Linked DNA regions of Allorhodopirellula heiligendammensis. The protein of the gene in region 1 binds, or shares a complex with, the protein of each later gene. Links are inferred from orthologs where the notes say so. Each region holds a gene or a part of one and is shown in the gene's direction. Other genes may lie near its edges. The genes, in order: Poly21_RS07390 and Poly21_RS10040.

Evidence for each region.
Region 2: the proteins of Poly21_RS07390 (region 1) and Poly21_RS10040 are in contact, whole or in part, in a crystal structure (PDB 5UE9), measured with the Lactococcus lactis proteins. The link is inferred for Allorhodopirellula heiligendammensis from one-to-one orthologs. Residues at the interface, in WP_025017116.1 of Lactococcus lactis: Gly25, Phe27, Phe29, Glu32, Tyr33, Lys35, Tyr36, Lys48, Phe56, Thr60, Pro61, Arg62, Val63, Ala64, Glu65, Thr66, Ala67, Ser68, Gly69, Met70, Ile74, Gln77, Pro223, Glu251, Phe274, Ala275, Pro277, Phe278; in WP_023189152.1 of Lactococcus lactis: Leu4, Gln5, Ala47, Ser48, Met49, Leu50, Leu51, Arg52, Arg53, Met95, Leu98, Arg223, Met224, Ala225, Cys226, Ile228, Gly229, Ala230, Cys231, Tyr232, Ala233, Val235, Glu236, His237, Asn243, His244, Ala245, Lys247, Glu250.

The regions. Positions count from the first base shown.
Region 1 is NZ_SJPU01000001.1:1,939,804-1,946,216, reverse strand. Bases 2,378-5,309 are described here. They hold Poly21_RS07390 (dihydroorotate dehydrogenase), read left to right. Parts: upstream 2,378-3,347; coding sequence 3,348-4,271; downstream 4,272-5,309. Other genes in these bases: Poly21_RS07385 (ligand-gated ion channel), read left to right, coding at 4,800-5,309; Poly21_RS07395 (phosphopantothenoylcysteine decarboxylase domain-containing protein), read left to right, coding at 2,731-3,369; Poly21_RS07400 (tellurite resistance TerB family protein), read left to right, coding at 2,378-2,701. Outside these bases: Poly21_RS07410 (ATP-binding protein), read right to left, coding at 1-1,240; Poly21_RS07405 (purine-nucleoside phosphorylase), read left to right, coding at 1,345-2,190; more of Poly21_RS07400, read left to right, coding at 2,306-2,377; more of Poly21_RS07385, read left to right, coding at 5,310-5,942; Poly21_RS07380 (hypothetical protein), read right to left, coding at 6,019-6,318.
Region 2 is NZ_SJPU01000001.1:2,644,810-2,651,053, reverse strand. Bases 1-2,763 are described here. They hold Poly21_RS10040 (dihydroorotate dehydrogenase electron transfer subunit), read left to right. Parts: upstream 1-833; coding sequence 834-1,694; downstream 1,695-2,763. Other genes in these bases: Poly21_RS10035 (glycosyltransferase family 2 protein), read left to right, coding at 1,979-2,763; Poly21_RS10045 (pseudouridine synthase), read left to right, coding at 1-827. Outside these bases: more of Poly21_RS10035, read left to right, coding at 2,764-3,034; Poly21_RS10030 (hypothetical protein), read left to right, coding at 3,034-4,695; Poly21_RS10025 (hypothetical protein), read left to right, coding at 4,786-6,244.

The DNA.
Region 1 (6,413 bases):
CCGCCGCACCTTCGAGTCCCTCCAGAACCCGCGCCTTATCGCGTTCGGTCTGCAAACGACCGAGGAACCAAGTGCCGATATTGGACAGGCCCTTGTAGTCAAGGTCGACTGGATTTTGCGTCGCCAACGTCACTCCCAATCCGAAAGCTCGGGCTTGTTTGAGCAACGTCAACATCGGTGGCTTCGAGGGCGGGTTGGCGACCGGGGGGAAGTAACCCGCAACTTCATCCATATACAAAATCGCGCGGAGCGAACTGGTGCCGCTCTGTGTTCGCATCCATGCGACAACTTCATTGAGCAGAATGGTGACAAAAAACATGCGTTCTTTCTCGCTCAGATGCGCGATCGAAAGAATCGACATCCTGGGCTTACCCTCGGCGGTATGAAGCAGTTTCTTGATCGACAGCGTTTCACCTTCGAGCCACGAGGAGAACGCCGGCGAGGCGAGCAAGTTATTGAGCATCATCGCGAGTTTACTTCGCTCGCTGGTGGGCATGAATGATTCGAGATCCAGCACACCCACGCGGGTGATGGGGGGCGCGTGAATCAACCCGATCAAATCGCCCACCGAAACAGAGCGTCCCTCTCGCCAGCAGTGGTCGAGAATCGAACTGATCAGAATATGTTCTCGTGATAGCAGCGGGTCTGCTTCGATACCCAACAAAGTCAACAAACCAGATGCGGCGCCGGTAACCCGTTCCCGCATTGCATCGGTGTCGTCGAGCACTTTTGGGGGTGGTGCATCGAAGCTTTTCAACACCGTCAAAGGCAATCCAATGTTGCTGCCGGGGGTATAGATCGCAACATCTACCGCGTCTTTGTATCGGCCCACACGATCTGGAGTTTGCCCCCACGCCGCCAGGCCGTTCTTCCATTTCGTCGCTGTGGCGGTTGCGAACTCATCCAGTGTCATGCCCTTGCGACTGGCCTCCCCGGCCTCCAGCCAAGGCTGAAAATCCGCAGGCTGCATATCGGGAAACGCCAGCATCAGATCGGCAAGATCACCCTTGGGGTCGATGCAAATCGCCGGGATCCCATCGATCGCCGCCTCCTCCAACAACGAGATGCACAACCCCGTTTTGCCGCTGCCCGTCATGCCCACGCACATCGCGTGCGTGCACAGGTCTTTGGCGTCATAGAGCATCAAGTCGTCGAGCAACTTGCCCTCGGCCGTGTCGTAATGGCGTCCCAAGTAGAACGTCGCAAGCTTCTCAAATACATCGGGCGAAGGAGTGGCCATGGCAAAATCAGTCGTCAGAGGCAATGCAAAGAATCATCTTGGCTGATAACATAGCCAATCGACACGCCTTTCGTAGCGGAACTCGTCCTCAGCCAAACTATTTCATGCTCCATCTCCACGATAAAATTCAAGAATCCTGTGCGTACATTCGTCAGCACAGCAGTCTGCCTCCTCGAGCTGGCATTATTCTCGGTACGGGCCTCGGTGGGTTGGTCGGTGACATTGATGTTGAGGCCACGCTGGACTACGCAGATATCCCCAATTTTCTCAGTTCGACTGCCACGGGTCACGCCGGTCGCCTCGTCATCGGCACGCTCGGTGGTGTCCCGATCATGGCGATGGAAGGGCGATTTCACTTCTATGAAGGTTATTCGCTGCAAGACATCACGCTTCCCGTGCGTGTATTCAGGGAGCTTGGCGCGGAGTTGTTGATTGTCAGCAACGCCTGCGGGGGGCTCAACCCGTACTATCAAAACGGGGATATCATGGTTATCGAAGACCAGATCAATCTGATGGGCGGCAATCCGTTGATTGGAATCAATGACGATCGGTTGGGACCGCGGTTCCCCGACATGTGCGAGCCCTACGATCAGGAGTGGATCAAGCGAACAATGAACGTCGCCCACCGCGAGGGACTGTTCCCTCACAAAGGCGTCTTCGTGGCTGTGGCAGGTCCCTGTTTAGAAACCCGCGCAGAATACCGATTTCTCCGTAATGCAGGCGCTGACGTGGTCGGCATGAGCACCGTGCCTGAAACCATTGTCGCGATCCATTGCGGATTGAAGGTTGTGGGCCTCAGCGTAATCACCGACATGTGTTTGCCCGACGCGATCCAACCCGCCAACGTTGCCGAAATCATTGCTACCGCCAATGCCGCTGAACCTCGACTCCGAGCGATCGTCCGTGGCGTCGTCGGCGAACTGAGTAGCAGCGAAGCTCCTGAGCTGTAGGTTTTCGTCGCGGTATGCGTATCCGTCCGATTCACCCCTGTGTTCATTCTGCTAAAATGCTGCCCTGCTCACCGCAGTAGTCACTTCTCAACAAATCGCGAATCACCCGGCTCCCATGAGCGAACCCAACTATACCGAGCGTCAAAGGCATCTTCGCAACATCGTCGTGATGGCATTAGCCGATGGCTCCATTGGCCAGCGTGAAGTCGAATGGGTCGCGGATCGCTGCGTAGCGCTCGGGCTCGGCCAAGACGATTTACAATCCGCCCTCGCCTACGGGCTCGGTGATGACGCCGCCCTTGAACTACCCGCGGATGAAGCCTCGCGCGAGGCGCTCCTTGCTGATTTAATCTCCATGATGGCGGCCGACGGACATCTTGCCGAATCGGAAAAGCGGCTGTTTGCATTGGCCGCCGCCCGCATGAATATTGTCGGTGAGCGTCTTGATCAGATTATCACAGCGGTTGTCAGCGGCAGGGATTCTCGCGGATCCAAAGACAACCCGGCGTGAGCGATGAAGCCCCACGACGTGCGAAGATCCTGATCACCTCCGGTCCCACGCGACAGTATCTTGATCCCGTCCGATATCTGACCAATGCGTCGAGTGGCAGGATGGGTGCCGCCCTTGCTGCCGCCGTGCTGCAGCAGGGCCATGACGTCGTGATCGTGTCCGGCCCCGTCGGCGTTGATTACCCCGCGGGCGCCCAAGTCATCCCCGTCGTTACGACCGACGATATGCTCAACGCCGCCGGCGAGATCTTTCCAGAGTGCGACGGCGCCATTGGTGCTGCGGCTCCCTGTGACTACAAGCCACTCAAGGTTTCCGACCAAAAGTTGTCCAAAACAGGTGAACCACTCGCCTTGGAACTTATTGAGACACCCGATGTCATCGCCGTCCTCGGTCAAGGCAAACGCAGCGACCAATGGGTCGTCGGCTTCGCGCTCGAAACCGATGACCGGCATTTCCGTGCTACCGTCAAACTGCAAAAGAAGTGCTGCGACCTGATGGTCAGCAACGGTCCCGAAGCGATCGATGCGGCCGATAATAACGTTGAGTTGTTGGGCCCAGATGGTCGTATTATTGAAAAGATTTCGGGCAGTAAACAGCATGTTGCCAACCGACTTATCCACCAAATTCACCACCGCCTGATCCTGTCATGCCCGCAACAACCGCAGTGAATCTTCAAACGACTCTGGGCCGGCTCACGCTCCCTAATCCGATCATGGTCGCCTCGGGCACGTTCGGCTACGCGCGCGAGATGCAGTCAATCGTCAACCTGGATCGACTCGGCGGCATCCTGCCCAAGACAATCACTGCGGAACCCCGTATCGGCAACGCTCCTTGGCGCACTGTAGAAACCTCCGCTGGCCTGCTCAATGCAATCGGCCTCGATAATGATGGTGTGGAGGCCTTTATCGAGCACCACCTGCCGTATCTCGCCACCCTCGCTGCTCCGATCGTCGTCAGTGTGGCAGGCCGCACGGTAGAGGATTTCACGCAGCTCGCCACGCGAATCGGCGAATGCGACGGGGTCGCCGCGATTGAACTCAATCTATCTTGTCCCAACGTCAGTGGCGGTGTCGACTTCGGTACCAATGCTGAGTCCTGCCAGCGCGTGGTAGCGTCAGCTCGCGCCGCCACGAAGGTACCCATCCTGGCTAAGCTCACCCCCAACGTCACCAGCATTTCGGATATTGCCCGCGGTGCCGCCGATGGCGGGGCAGATGCGGTCTGCCTCACCAACACAGTCCTTGGGATGGCAGTTGACTGGCGGAAACGGCGCCCCATTCTCGGCAACGGAATGGGCGGTCTGAGCGGTCCGGCGATTAAACCCATTGCTCTCCGCTGTGTCCATCAAGTCCGCCGAGCGGTCCAAATCCCTATCATCGGGATCGGCGGCATCGCCAGTCTCGACGACGTCATGCAATTTCTCATTACGGGCGCATCGGCTGTGCAGATCGGGACGGCTAACTACTACGACCCCACCCTCTCGATGCGTCTTGTCGACGAACTCCCATCAGCGCTCGCCGAACTTGGTGCCACTACCATCGCCGAAATTGTCGGCACACTGGAAACCTAAGACGCGCTGGATCTGGAATCATTGTCCCGCCAAATGTGTTGGCCGACGGCTCTGATACGACCACCACTGCTAAGTCGCTTTGGGTAGCATCATCGCCGCCCGGACGCGATCCCCGGGGCGTTGGTGATGGGATTGGTCACAGTTTGCTCGCCCCGCGTTGGAAAAATACCTTTGAGTGGACACGACGCATCCTGTCCGCGATATCTGCTCTAACGTTCCGTGCCGCATCGTGAAGGTGCGACCTACCACCGCCACGGGGACCAGCGCATTGGATTTCTCCAAGTACCACGGAATTGATGGGGCCGCTGCGAGAGCACGAGATTCAGAGGTGGGGATGCGCAAAGTCATTGCGTCTGCTGTGAAAGCGTTATATCAAAAAAACAGGCCAGACATAGAATATCCGGTGCCTTGCGGCCGCCCATGGGTTGACAGTACATCGCCTGAATGCACTGCTTCGCACCTAGATGCACCATGAGTCGGCATTTAAATTTTCATCACCCTGGGTCACGAAGTGCAAGCGAGAAGTTGGTGGCAAACGATATCGAGACGAAAGCGCAACAAAGAACGATTTGGATCACCGCAAACCGATGGCTAAGCGGCTTGGTTTCAGTCGCTTTTGTCGCGATAGGTTGCGGGCAACTTGCTGCCGCCGAACCTGATGTCGCGCCGCCCGAGCCAACGGTGGCGCAGTGGCATCCACTCAATCCCCCAGTCGCTGACGGCCCGGTGAGTGTACACGCTACTTTCGACCTGCTGAGTATCAGCGGCATTAACGACGAAGCGGAACAGGTTGGGATTTCCGGAGTGCTCACACTCGTGTGGAAGAATGCCAACCAGTCATTCGACCCGGCGCAAGAAGGCATTCGGGAGAAAGTCTTTTCAGGAGATTTTCAGTTTTATGAGGTATACAGTGGCTGGTACCCCCAGGTCACGCTCGCGAACACAGCGGGAGAATACGACACCTCCGCAGTTGTCCTCCGGGTACAACCCGATGGCACCAGCACTCTCAGTCAAGCTATCGATGCGGTTGCGAAGGTGGATCTCAATATGCGGCGGTTCCCCTTCGACCGCCAGCGTTTAGAACTGGTCTTCCGGATATTCGGCTTTGATTCGAGTGTCATTGCGTTCGATGACACGTCGAGCGCTGCGTCCACCAACGGATCGTTTACGAAGGTTCCACAGTGGTCCCTGAGGAAGATACATGCGTCGATGGGAACACTCGATGCCTCAGAGAGCATAGGGGTAGGACCGGCTTCATCATTTGTGGTCGCTATTGATGTCAAACGAGAGCCGCTGTTTATGGTCCGCCTGGTGGTGGTGCCATTGAGCTTGATTGTGATGCTCTCGTGGTCAGTGTTTTGGATGGACCGCTCGTCGGTCGGCGACCGTGTGAACGTTTCATTTGTGGGGATTCTTACTGCGGTGGCGTACCAAATAACGTTGGTGGGAATCGTGCCAAATGTATCGAGCGTGACGATGATGAACGCCTTCCTCAACCTCAGCCTCCTGATCATGTGCGCCACCGTCGTGGTGAGCCTGTACGTGAACACGGTCGACCGGCATGGGCCTATCCGAGGTGATCGCATCGACCGCCGTTGCCGCTGGTTATTCCCACTGAGTTATATTGCGCTCAACGCGGTCATACTGATTTTGGCCTTTTTCTTCTTTTGAGTAGGTCCGCTGAAACAGCTGGACTCGGATTGTTCGTGCTAAGCTACCCTCGAACGCACCCGGCGTTCGCTGCAGGTCACTTCTCGATCAAGCGAGTCGATAGGTCCGTTGTGGGCGTAACATCCGTGGTGAACGCGTCAGGGTTGACGAACATGTAGAGAATCGTGAGCACGGCTGGAAGAAGAATCAGCATCAGGAACCACCCGATGAGCTGGAAGACGTACTTTTCTTCGTCGCAATAGGAGCGTTTCAGTGACTGAGGATCAGCCGGCTCGTCATTCCATGACGGCGTTCGTTCGCTAGCAATTCTCGTCGGTGTAGGGAGATGGCGAGGCAACTCAATGGGCTTGTGTTCGGGGACAATGACTGGGGTCATGGCAATCGCCTCCGGTCTGATTGGACAACGACAACGGCGGATTCCTGTTTACCCGATCCGGTGATCGGCTGGATTCATTGACGCACCGTTGTCTG
Region 2 (6,244 bases), 710 kb from region 1 along the record:
ACCGCACTAGCGACGGGCTGATCCTGCTGACGAATGACGGCGACCTTGCTCAGTCGTTGGCTCATCCGAAGTTCGGTGTTCAGAAAATATATCGAGTGACCGTGGCTGGCGAAGTCCGTCCTGAAACGATGCGGAAGATGCGTGAGGGGATTTACATCGCCGAAGGGCTGGTTCGCGTCGATGGCGCGAAGATTATCAAAGCGAAGAAGAAGGCGACGGATATGGAGATCCGATTGCGAGAGGGCAAGAACCGCGAGATTCGCCGAATATTGGCAAAATTCGGTCACAAGGTGCAAACGTTGCGACGAATCGCGATCGGTCCGCTACGGTTGGGCGATATGCCTGCCGGGGCATACCGCAATTTGACTCGCGCCGAAATTGACAAGCTGCACGCGATTGCGGCCCAGGCCGCTGCTGCTCCACCAGAAAAACCAACCGCCGAACAGGCCGCTGGGCGTGGCGGCACGGACGGACGCGGCCCGGGTGTCGGTAAACCTCGAGACCTGAAACCGGCAGGCAAGAAGGCTGGCAAGGCAAGTACACGCTCGGCGAAGAAGACCGGAGGTGCAGCGGACACTCGAACCGAGAATCGACGGCCGGTGAAATCGACCCGACGCCCCACCAAGCTACCCCAACGCGATAAGAATCGAATTGGCACGATCATTGTCGGTGACGAGGTGATTGCCGAAGTGCCGCAAGAAAAACCAAAGAGCAAGACGAAGCAGCGTTCGGCGAACGTGAAAGGCTCCAGGCAACGCACGGGACGTGGCTTTGGCAAAGCCGAGAAAACGAGCAAATCAACTGGCAAACGCAAAGGAAAGCGATAATCCACGATGGCTACTCTGCATGCAAAACACTACGCCGATGCGATCGAGCACGTAGAGTGCTCGCTGCTGGTCAATCAACAAGTTGCTGAGAACACTTTTTTACTGCGTGTGCATGCACCGGCAATCGCGGCAACGGCGAAGCCCGGTCAATTCGTGATGATCCGTCTGGCGGGTTTGGATGCGCCGCTGATTGGGCGCGCGTTTGCTATCTACGACGTGCATCCGGCTCCGGGCAGTAACGATGCGGGATCCATCGATCTGATCTATCTTCGCAAAGGTGCGTTGACGAGACCGTTGTCCGACGCCCCTGTGGGTACCAAGGTTTCCCTGTGGGGGCCCCTCGGCAATGCATTCCGCAACGACCCTTGCGAGCGGTTGATCATGGCGGTGGGTGGGATCGGCCAAACACCGATGCTGATGGTAGGCCGCGATGCGTTGACCACCGGCTGGGCACGTCACGCGGAGATCATCTATGGTGCTCGGCGAGCCTCCCTTCTGGCGGGAGTCGATGATTTCCGCAGCGCCGGTTTTGACGTGACGACCTGCACTGACGACGGATCCGAGGGGCAACGAGCCCTGGTCCCGGATGTTTTGGCCCAGCGGCTCGACGACTTGCAGCAACAATCGCCTGGTATCAAGATCCGCGTGCTAACCTGTGGCCCCGAGATCATGATGCAAAAAGTGGCGGAGGTCGGCGCTGCTCGCGATGTGGACGTTCAGGTATCGATGGAGACCCCCATGGCATGCGGAATCGGCATCTGTTTTTCCTGCGTGGCTAAGGTAATCCAAGCGGACGGCCAGTGGGACTATAAACGAACATGCGTCGATGGCCCAATCTTTGATGCAGAGCAGTTGCACTGGAGCTAAAGTAGAGGGCACTCGAGCGGCGTTGAGTACGTGTACTGACTGAGCGTTAACGAAACGAGGGCTGAACGTTCGGACCTTTCCGAGTGCCACGCGTCCGCAGGCCGGAAAGAGTGAGTCCTCTCCTGCCATCTATCCAGAGAATGTCGATGAACACACAAACCGATCAGCCATGGGTGGCACAGGATGCCGTTGTGATGAAAAGCCATCCGGCCGAGCCAAAATCGCAGAGCTATCCGAGCCAGCTACCTGCGTGGGTTCCGGACCTGTCGATCGTCATTCCCGCCATGAATGAAGAGGAATCGCTAGGCACGTTGCACGAGCGATTGCTCGACGTCTGCAAACGGGCCAAGCAGCGTGTCGAGATCATTTTTATTGACGACGGCTCAACCGATTCCACATGGCTGCGGATGCAGTCTCTCGCGGCCCAACACGCGGGAACGAAAGCGATTCGGTTGCGAAGAAATTTTGGCAAGGCGGCTGCCCTGAGCGCAGGATTCTCGATCGCGCGCGGCAATGTCGTGGTCACGATGGACGCGGACTTGCAAGATGATCCGGAGGAAATCCCTCGCTTTCTACAGTCGCTCGATGAAAATTCCCTGGACGTCGTAAGCGGTTGGAAACGCGTTCGCCATGATCCCTGGCACAAGGTGTTTCCCAGTCGGGTATTCAACGCCATGGTTAGCGGGCTGACCGGAGTTCGATTGCACGACCATAACTGCGGCTTCAAAGCGTACCGGCATGACGTGCTTGGCGAAGTCGATTTGTATGGAGAGCGGCACCGGTTCATTCCCGTCCTCGCCGCGGCGCGGGGGTGGAGGGTGGGTGAGATCGAAGTGCTGCACCATCCCCGCGTGCACGGTCAATCCAAGTATGGTTTGTCCCGGCTGGGGAAAGGCTTTCTCGATCTGATGAGCATCTATCTACTGACCGGCTATGCACGGCGTCCCCTGCACTTGATTGGATCGGCGGGACTGCTGTGTTTTGCCGCCGGGTCCATTGGCATGATCTACTTGAGCATTATGTGGGTGCTGACTCGTCTCGGTGACGGTGAGGCGTTGCATCTGCATGCCACGGCAGTATTTTACTACTGCATTCTGGCGGTACTGCTGGGGGCACAGTGTGTCTTGGCGGGATTGATCGCAGAGCTGATCGTGTCCGTTTCGGCGGCCCGTGATCGTTCATTGCAATCAATGCAAGGCGGGCGGTTGCCTGCGGGCGTCGATACGCCGACGGCGAGTTTTTCGCGACCATCTGTTCTGTACAGCGTGTCAGAGCTGGCGGGCTTTGACGCGGCCGACGGGCCCTCTGGCGATGACCATGCAACCGCAGGCACACGTTAATGCAGAAACACGAGAAACCGCGAAGCCAGCGATTGGAAATGCATGGAATTCTGATCGTGATAGCGCTCACTTTGGTAGCTGGCCGGATTGCCACTGTGATCAACCCGGAGGGTGATGCTGCATTTTTGAGTGCCAATGACCGCAGTCGCTGGGTGAGCGTTGCGGCGTTAGTGGAGAAGCACACTTTTGAAATTGATGAGTTGATCTCGATTCGAACCGCGCGAGGTCATTACTTGTGGAACACGATCGACAAGGTGCGTCATATCGGATCCGATGGCCGATTGCACTACTACAGTAGCAAGCCAACGCTGCTCACAACGATGGTCGCCGGCGTGTATTGGGGGGTGCACAAGGTCACCGGGCTCAAGCTGACCGAGCATCCGATTTACATGACACGGCTACTGCTGCTATTGATCAATTTGCCGCTGCTAGCCCTGTTCCTTGTCACGATGACGCTTAGCATTGAATTGTCGAGCGCTGCTGATTTCGCAAAACGCATCGCCGTCATTTGCAGTTGCTTCGCGACCATGCTGACGCCGTTCGCGATCTCACTGAACAATCACTTGTTCGCTGCTGCGGCTACCTCATTAACGCTCTATCTATATCTTCGTGCCACTGAGAAAATTTTTGATTCTTTCGCGGGTTTGACCTACCGACCAACATTCCTGCCCTGGGCCGTCGCGGGTGCATCGGCTGCCTTCGCGGTCGCATGTGAGCTACCCGCACTCTCGATGTTCGTCCTGTGGGCGGTGCTCTTCGGACTCCTCGCACGACGCAGCATCGTCGGATTCTCGCTAGGCGCCGCAGTGGTGGCCATCGGTATTTTTGGCACGAATTACTGGGCACACGATACGTGGAAGACCCCGTACGCTCACCGCAACGACGGTGCGGTGATCGACCAGTTTTCGTGGTCAGGCCCCAGTCCTGGGGACGGCCAACACGAAACGAACACATCTTTGGAGCGTGAACTTCGCCAGCTGAACTCAATCGCCGACGCCGAGTCAATATCAATGCGTCGTCTGGGTGCAGGTCAGAGCAACGGCGAGGGCGGTTTCGAAGTGATCGCTGAGTTTGATGGTGAAAAGCAATCCGTTCAGCGACAGTGGAAGGTTCGCAGGGAGACCAATGAGCCGAAGGGGAACTGGGAGCTCGTTGAATGGGACGATTGGTACGACTACCCCGGGAGCTACTGGCGAACGGGTCAGCGTGCGGGCGTGGATCGTGGTGAGCCAAGCCGCGTCGCTTACGCGTTCCAGGCAAGCCTGGGGTACTACGGACTCTTCTCGTTGACGCCAATTTGGCTGCTGGTACCGGCCGGACTCTGGCAACGAATCACCAGCGGGCCACGCGATCGACGGTATCTAGCAGCTGCGATCTTGCTGTCCAGCCTGGTTTGCTTTGCATTTTATGTTGCCCGCCCCGAGATTGACCGTAACTACGGGGGAGTTAGCGTTTGTTTTCGCTGGATGCTGTGGTTCACCCCCCTATGGGTCTACGCAATCGTCACGAAAATCGACCGGTGCGGTGAAACGGGACGAGGCCGCCTGCTGATCGTCGGACTCATGGCAGCCAGTATTTTTTCTGTCGCAACGAGCCTGGATTCGCCCTGGCAGAATCCCTGGCTGTATCGGTTTGCGTCGTTTTTGCACTGGATAAGCTAGCAGTCCGGCAGCTAGTATTCCTTACATCCCGGCAGGACATTCATCCGGTCGATATCTGAAACAGTTGCTCTCACGGATGAGACGCCTGCGTTGACGACACAGGACTCCCATGCACGCCCAGTCACCGGCCGCAAACGTCTGCAAACGTTGTTGGTATTGGTATTGGTATGCCTGACGATCGTGATTGTCGTCCGCACTCTTGGGCCGCAAACCATTGGGGAGCAAGCACGACGTATTTTTGAAAAGCAGCTCGCCGACCATTACCAGGAATGGGACGTCTCGGTAGGCCGTGGTGTCTATCGCCCCGGCGTGGGATTGCAATTTGATGACATCCGACTTTCGCCACGAGTTTCACCAGACCAAGCAGCGCGTAGCGGCAAGAGCCGTGCTGCGGCAATCGGCGAGTCCCTGATTAAAAAATGGAGTAGCCGGCCCGCGGTGGAGATCAAGCGGATTACCGCGTTCGCCGAAATAGACGTCCAGAAACTGCTCGATCAGCGCAATCCAGTGGAGACGCGTCGAATTGTCATTGAGGGTGTCGCCGCCGACGTGCGACTGCAGTCCGATGGCAAGCTATCACTGGCCGGTTTGTGGCCGCCACCTCGACTCGGTCCAGTTTGCCCGCGCATCGAGCTTAGGGAAGTTCGGGTGAACCTATCTGTGGCCCCCAAAGCGGACGCCCCGATGCCAGGTGCGATCAATTTGCCTCTCCCGGCTGATGCGCGTTCGAACGACCAAGATCAGACTCTCACGTTCCATTGGTCTGAAGTGGCGATCGACACGACCGATGAGATCCTTGGAATTTGCGATGGGAGCCGAAAAATTGCCATTCGTGGCGATAGCGACTTGTATCGCCGTTGCGACTTAGAAATCTTGCAGACGTTGCAGCACGGCGAGCTCATTCAGACGCGCCTCAAGTCACGCATCTCAGACCTGCGTCTGACCGATGGACTGTTAGCACACGTTGAAACATGGCTGCCGCAACGCCTGCCCGTAGACGCTCAGTTCAGCGTCGCAGGCGATTTGAATGTGCAGTTTCAGCTGGGCACGATGCCTGATGGTGACCATCCCTCGAATCCGAACTCGCTCCAGTACGATGTCGACTATGTGGTGCGGGACGGCGGTTACGCGGACAAGCGTTTACCAGACCGCTTTGAACAACTTCGCGGTCGCGTGCACCTGACGGAGCAAAAGCTCGAACTGCTCCCCACCGAGGCACGGTTTGGAGATGCGACCTGTCATGTTGAGGCGTCGAGTGACCTCGATATCGCTATTGCAAATTCAGATTCGGTGACCTCAAGCTATTTAGAGCGACTACAGGAACGGTCTGACTTCGTGTCACTTCCGCTAGGCGACTCGCGCCTGATCGCGAAGCTGACGAACTGTAAATTTAGAATCTCCGCGAAAGAATTGCAGCTCAATGAAGGACTCAGACGTTCGCTGCCCGCGAAAAGCTGCGAGCTATTTGATCGTTTTCGGCCTGCTGGTCGAATCGACCTCACGGCCGAACAGTTCCACAGCAACCCTTTGAACGACGAGCCTTGGGAGC